DNA from 2 places in the Williamsia sp. z34 genome. Region 2 is predicted to be linked to the other one. Evidence: riboswitches for the same ligand, from Rfam matches in the RefSeq annotation. Region 2 holds a riboswitch; the other holds the start of a gene.

Region 1 (3,410 bases), on a different contig from region 2:
CAGGTCGTCGGCACCGCGGTCGGCCTCTGCCTCCCATTCGACGAGCAGGTCCGGTGACGGAGCGCGCCAGTGTTTGCGCTGCATGACGAACGTGATGATGAGGGCGGTCAGGCCGACGATGAGCGATAGGACCATCGCCTTGTCGGCCACCAGGTCGGCGTCCACGCCGGCGCTCGATGCCGAGATGCCGGGAGCGACTTTGATGATGTAGTCCGACGACAGCGCCATTCCCTGACCGCAGATGGCGATCACCATACCGACCGACAGCGGAGACAGGCCGGCACGGATGGCCACGGGGATGAGCACTGCGCCCACGAGCGGAACCGCAGGTGTGGGCCAGAAGAACAGCGAGATCACGTAGGTGACGATCGCCAGAACGATGAAACTGCTTGTGCCGGTCCGCATCACGCGCCTGAACGGGGCGACCATCAGGCGGTCGGCACCCATGTGACGAAGTGCGCCCAACATTGCCGTGACCATGGCGATGATGAGGAAGATGTTGAAAAGCTCTTTGGCGGCAACAAGACTGGCATTGAAGATCGATGCGAGACCGGTGATGATGCTGCCGGAGAAGACGAAGGCGGTCAGGAATGTCGCTATCACAGCAGGTACGACGATGTTCTTGCGCATTGCCATCGTGATGAGGATGACGATGATCCCGACGAAATACACCCAGTGGGCGGCAGTGAGATGAGCGTTCAATGTGGTTCCTCCGGAAAACGCACCTGGACCGAAATGTGCGGGGCTGTGAGAATTGAGTTTTCCGCCAGAACCGATGACCGGCAACGCGAACGTTGCACAGTCGTACCCGTCATATATGTGCAATCTCCACGCATTGTTGCCGGTGCGTTACTTCCATGTCTGTCCGGTAACGCCGGGCCATCTGCCGCTGTCTGCTCCAGAATTTGGAAAAGGACCCCACACGGACGTTGCGTCGCGTGTGGGGTCCTTCGTCTGGGGCTTCCCGAAGGTGGATCAGGAAGCGGGCAGGTAGCCCTTGTACTCGTTGAACAGTGCGACCTGATCAGCGGTGAGGTCACCCTGCGCGTTGGCCTGGTCGAGCAGCTGGTGCAGCGCGGGATCGTTGATCGTGGCCTTGAGCTGAGCGACGATGTCGTCGGTCGCCTGCGCCAGGTTCGGGAGCTCGGGCACGGCCGGGATCTCCAGGCTCGGAGCCGCGGTCGGGGCGTCGCGCTGGGTGGCGCCGCTCAGACCGGTGCCGCAGGTGGGCCATGCGCCCTTGCCCTGAGAGGCGAGGACACGCTCGGCGACAGCGATCTGCTGTTCCTTGGTGGCCTGGTCTGCCGACGGGGCGAACTCGCCGCCGCCGTGGCCGGTCCAGGTGCTCGGGGAGAACTGCAGGCCGCCCTGGTAACCGTTTCCGGTGTTGATGGCCCAGTTGCCGCCCGACTCGCACTGTGCGACGCGGTCCCACTCGGCGTCGGTGGCTGCTCCGGCGTTGCCGCCGCCTGCGAAGGCGAGGCTGGCGCCGCCGCCGATGACGGCAGAGGTGAGAGCGATCTTGGCAACGGTGCGACCGGTGTTGGTCGGCTGACGATGACGTCCGGACATAAGTTTTACTTCCTCTCTCCACGCGCCTACGAAGTCAGCTGTCGGGTTCGAGCGAGAGGTTGCTCGGTTCCGCTATGCGGAACTGCACCCCAAGGATTTCGTTGGTCGGCAGGCGTTGACCGCCTTGGACCGCGGAAATCCGGTGATCTCCAGGAGATGTTTGGGTCCCCCGCCCCCGTCCCTGAATTGCGTTTGGTGTGTCTCGGACCGCGGGACGAGGTTGGGCGCGGCGATCCGAGAGTATTCAGTTGCGATCGGGTCGATCTGGTCGATCAGTTCGACCGACTCAGACGGTACGTGTTAATTCGCGCTTACACACGCCTACTCGAGGGGGCATAACTGTGTGTCCAGAAGGGGCTTTTGAGCCTGATTTGGCATATTTGCTGCTCACCGATATGACTGTCGTCCCGTGTCCGATCCGTGATCGAACCGTGATGTGAGTAACGTCACAGTTTGAACCAAGGGGATGAAGCGCACAAGTGGGTCAAACGACCCGGTTACGTGCGGGGGTTCGCTGACTCAACCGCCCGCGAACGGCGGGAGAACATCGACGGTGTCTCCCCCGGAGAGGGTTCGCGACCGGTCGCGGACCGCTACCGACTCATGCAGATATGAGCATCTTTGCAACACTTCGGCCAATCGCGGATTCGATTGCCCCAATTCGGATTCCAGATCGGCAAGAGTTGCTTTGTCGGTGAGATGTATCACCAGTTGCTCGACCCCCGCGGCGGCCTGCGCAGCCGCGAAAAACCTGACGCAGATCTCCATGTCAGCCCCCGATCGCCGACATGGGTCGAGAGGGCTGGAGGAAGCCCGGATCGTTGACCCCGTGACCGGGCAACTTGCCCCAGGTCGCTTCGCGCCAACGCAGCGCGATGTCCTGATCTGAATTTTCGGTTGACTTCAGCAAATCACGAATATCGGTCTCCGACGTGGCGAACAGACAGTTGCGGAGTTGACCGTCGGCGGTCAGGCGGGTTCGGTCGCAGTCGCCGCAGAAGGGCCGTGTCACCGAGGCGATGATGCCCACCCGGGCCGGCTTGCCGTCCGGTGTGTGATGCCCCTCGACGAGCCACCGCTGCGCCGGTGCGGCGCCCCGGGGTGCGGTATCGGGCCGTAGATCGAATTCGGCCTGCAGCGTGTCGAGGATCTGGTCTGCGGTGACCATCGTCGTCCGTGACCAGTGGTGCTCGGCGTCCAGCGGCATCTGTTCGATGATGCGTAATTCGTATCCCTCGGCCAGGCAGAACCTCAGGAGTTCAGGGGCATCGGCCAATCCGGTTTCGGGATCGAGGACCGCGTTGACCTTGACCGGCCGTAGACCGGCTGCCTGTGCTGCGGCCAGCCCGGCGATGACGTCGGGGAGTCGGTCGCGGCGGGTGATCGAGGCGAAGCGGGCCGCGTCGACGGTGTCGAGGGAGACGTTGACCCGATCGAGTCCGGCCGCGGCCAGCGCCTCGGCGCTGCGGGCCAGGCTCAGGCCGTTGGTGGTCAGGGCGATCTCGGGGCGCGGTTCGAGAGCGGCCACGGCACTGATGATCTCGGTCAGATCCTTGCGCAGTAGTGGTTCGCCGCCGGTGAATCGGACCGCGCGGATACCCAGGTCGCGAACCGCGACACCGACGAGCCGGACGATTTCGTCGGCGGTGAGGACGTCGGCCTTGTCGAGCCAGTCCAGACCCTCCGCCGGCATGCAGTACGTGCACCGGAGGTTGCAGCGGTCGGTCACCGAGACGCGCAGGTCGCGCACCGCCCGTCCGAAGGTGTCGATCATCGGACCGGTGGTGGGCATGACGGCGTCGGTTGTCGGTCGCGCGACGGGACCGGTTGGCATACCG
Region 2 (3,410 bases):
CTGCTTGTAGGCCCAGACCATCAGTCCGGAACAGTCGAATTGGTCGGGACCGGTGGCGCCCCAGACGTACGGATCCCCCACCCGGGTCATCGCTGCACGAACCGCGACCACCTCCGGAGCGGTACCGGCGGGCAGCAGCTTCGGGTCGAAGTCGACACTGGCACCGGCGAGTTCGGCGAGTTGCTTGCCGGTCAGTGCCTGGTACATGGCCCGGATCTCGGTCGCCTTGAAGACGCGCTCACTTTGCTGGGCCTGCAGGTCGGCACTGGTCTTCTCGGCGGTGGCAACAGCGGCTTCGGCCTTGAGTTTGGCGTCGGCCGCGGTCTTCTGCGCCTTCTCCGCGTTCGACTTCGCGGCGGTGAACATCTTCACGTCCGCTACGGTCTGGCGCGAGATCATCTCCAGGCCGGCCATCTGGTCGAGAAGCGACTGCGGCGAATCACTCACCAGCACCGCGTAGAGGCGATTGACCCGGGCCCCTTTGTAACTCGCGGTGACGAGCGCATCGACCGCGCCCTGCAGATCCGCGGCCTGCTTGTCGAGTGCGGCGAGATTGGCCACGGCCGCCTCGGAATCCTTGGTCGCAGCGGCGACGGCCTCGCGTTGTTTGCCGAGTTCGATGGTCGCCGTGTGGATCGCCTCGGTGGCCTGTTCGGCTTCACGCCCGAGTTTGGTGTAGTCGGCCAGCATCACGTCGGGGCTCTGCGGAGCAGGTTCGGCACCCGCCGGCGCACCGGCCCCCAGGGCGACGGCCAACGCCACGACCACACCGGCGACCACAGTCCGCATCACGGCGGCATATCCCTCACGCACCACGACTCTGACAACTCCTTGTTGACCGACGTTCACAATTCCGGTCGATGGCGGTCACCCGACGACCTATCCCCTGCACTGCATTTGACCAACCCGGCCAGGCTACACAGCGCGCATGGGCGGGCGATGTGAATCGCCGGACACCAGCGCCGTAAAGGCTGCCGGATGCCGTCGGGCGGGACCGCAAGACTCTGCGGACCCGCCCAATGGCTGTTCAGTTCTGGTTGCTCAGTAGCGGCGGATGTCCACGATCGACATGCCGTCGAGAGCCATCCGGGCGACGGGCACACCCTCGGTCGAGGAGTGCACGACTTCACCGCCGCCGACGTAGATGCCGGCATGGCCGCCACCGTTGTAGATCACGACGTCGCCGGGCAGGGCGTTCGCAGCGCTGACGCTGGTGCCTCCGCCGAGCTGGCCGTAGCTGTCCCGGGGAATGGTCTGACCGGCCTGCTGGTGCGACCAGTAGACGAGACCCGAGCAATCGAAAGCACTGGGGCCGGCTGCGCCGTAGACGTACGGCGAACCGATCTTGCTGACTGCGGCGTCCGCAGCGATCTGACCGGCAGCCTTGACAGGCGCGGGCGCAGCGGCGACGCCGGGGAGGAGGTTTTCCGGCTTCAGCTCATTCGGAATCATTTCCGGGGTGAGACCGGGGATGTCGAAAGTTCCGACACCGGGGACGGTCACCGGTGCGGCGAAGGCAGGCGCTGCGGCGATACCCAGGGTGCCGAGAGTGATCGAACCGGCAATGAGTGCACCGCGGGCACTCTTGGCGCCACGGCTTTCTTTGTTCAAACGATGTTTCGCCACGAAGCGAGATCTCCTTGTTTCTTCCCTATCCGCTGACCGAGTTAGCTGTCGGATTCGGGCCGGAAGATGGCCCTACCCGGTGAACCCGCAAAGTCGTTGAGACCTCAGGGTTCGATGGGATTCACCCCGAATGCGGACTTGTGGTCTGCATCAGATGGTTCCCCGGTTCACCGTGTTGGTGATTAAGCGGCGACCTGACGATTCCTCCGGATGGAGTGAACACTTTCGTTAGGTCTCAGAAAGGTTACGAAACCGTGATGGCGAATGTCCACCGGAAGGACGACAGGGTCCGTCCGGCGTGTTGCGTCACACAGCCCACAAACGGGGCTGATTTTGGTCCGAAAAGTACCCTTGAGCTGCGGTAATACGCCTGCGGTGATCGTGAGTCTCAGACTTGCCCAGCATGCCCGCGGCACGGAACATCGCGACCGCCTCGTCTATGCGGGCCTCGTGATCAATAACGAATTCATCACAGCGAACTTCCGCATCCTCGCTGCTCCGGACCCCTACGGGGCCCATGAAGACGGTCATCATGCAGCCGTCACACTCGACAGGACGGCCCGGGCAGGTGCTGCATTCGATGAGCAATGTGATCTCCGTCTCATTGGGCCTCTCATCTCGGTCTCGGGGCCCTCAGGGTTTACCCGGAGACGAGATGAGGCCGACTTTTGTTACGTCGCTCGAGACGCTAGCGGCACCCTCCGACAAGACATCTCGGATGTTGTACCCGGCCTTCCGCGGCCCAAACATCCACCCCCGACAACGCAGTGCTGTCGGAGGCTCGAACTAGTGTTCGTCGCGTGAGTGGCGTGAGTGGTGTCAGTGAGGTCATCGGGGCCCAGATGTCGTTTGATGACCCGACCCTGGCGCATCCGGACGACCGGCCACTCCGCGAGACGACGTTTGTCGTGGTCGACCTCGAGACCACCGGCGGCAGCCCGACCGACGATCGCATCACCGAGATCGGGGCGGTCAAGATCCGTGGCGGCGAAGTGCTCGGTGATTTCGCGACACTCGTCGACCCCCGTCGCGGCATTCCCCCGCACATCGTCCGGTTGACCGGGATCACCGAGGCGATGGTCTACCGGGCGCCGACCATCGATCAGGTATTGCCGGCATTCCTGGAGTTCGCCCAGGACGCGGTGATCGTCGCGCACAACGCACGCTTCGATGTCGGCTTCCTGCGCGCCGCCGCCAACGACCTCGGCCACCCGTGGGACTTCCATCGGGTTCTGTGCACAGTGAAACTCGCGCGACGGGTCCTGACCCGCGACGAGGCGCCCACGGTGAAACTCTCCGCCCTCGCCGCCCTGTTCGCCGTGCAGACGCAGCCGACGCACCGGGCGCTCGACGATGCCCGCGCGACGGTGGAGGTACTGCATCGCCTGTTCGAGCGGGTGGGCAACCAGGGCGTCCATACATATAGGGAACTGCGCGACTATCTCCCCGGAATTTCTGCGGCCACCCGCAGCAAGAGAGCACTGTCGGACCACCTGCCGTCCGAACCCGGCGTCTACCTGTTCCGCGGACCGTCGGACGAAGTCCTGTATATCGGGACGGCGGTCGATCTACGGCGTCGGGTTCGCAGTTACTTCACCGGGTCGGAGACCCGTACCCGCATCCGGGAGATGGTGGATCTGGCCACCCGCGTCGATCACGTGCAATGCGCACACCGCGTCGAGGCCGGGGTCCGCGAACTGCGCCTGCTCGGCGCCCATGCCCCGCCATACAACCGTCGGTCCAAGTTCCCCCATCGTGGTTGGTGGCTCTGCCTCACCGACGAG

What was found. A riboswitch is a leader RNA that binds a small molecule or an ion and turns the genes downstream of it on or off. The one in region 2 is predicted to bind cyclic di-AMP.
Region 1: it holds a riboswitch for cyclic di-AMP, as region 2 does, so the genes downstream of both, AC51GT_RS22345 (transglycosylase family protein) here and AC51GT_RS02550 (C40 family peptidase) in region 2, are expected to answer to the same signal.

What each region holds. Positions count from the first base shown of each region.
Region 1 covers NZ_JCANWW010000011.1:61,593-65,002, forward strand. The annotation lists gene AC51GT_RS22340 (TRAP transporter large permease) at 1-702, opposite strand, end outside; gene AC51GT_RS22345 (transglycosylase family protein) at 976-1,572, opposite strand; cyclic di-AMP (ydaO/yuaA leader) riboswitch at 1,580-1,780, opposite strand; gene AC51GT_RS22350 (MoaD/ThiS family protein) at 2,092-2,340, opposite strand; gene moaA (GTP 3',8-cyclase MoaA) at 2,342-3,410, opposite strand, start outside.
Region 2 covers NZ_JCANWW010000001.1:530,628-534,037, reverse strand. The annotation lists gene AC51GT_RS02555 (C40 family peptidase) at 1-789, opposite strand, end outside; gene AC51GT_RS02550 (C40 family peptidase) at 1,042-1,626, opposite strand; cyclic di-AMP (ydaO/yuaA leader) riboswitch at 1,642-1,825, opposite strand; gene AC51GT_RS02545 (DEDD exonuclease domain-containing protein) at 2,469-3,410, shown strand, end outside.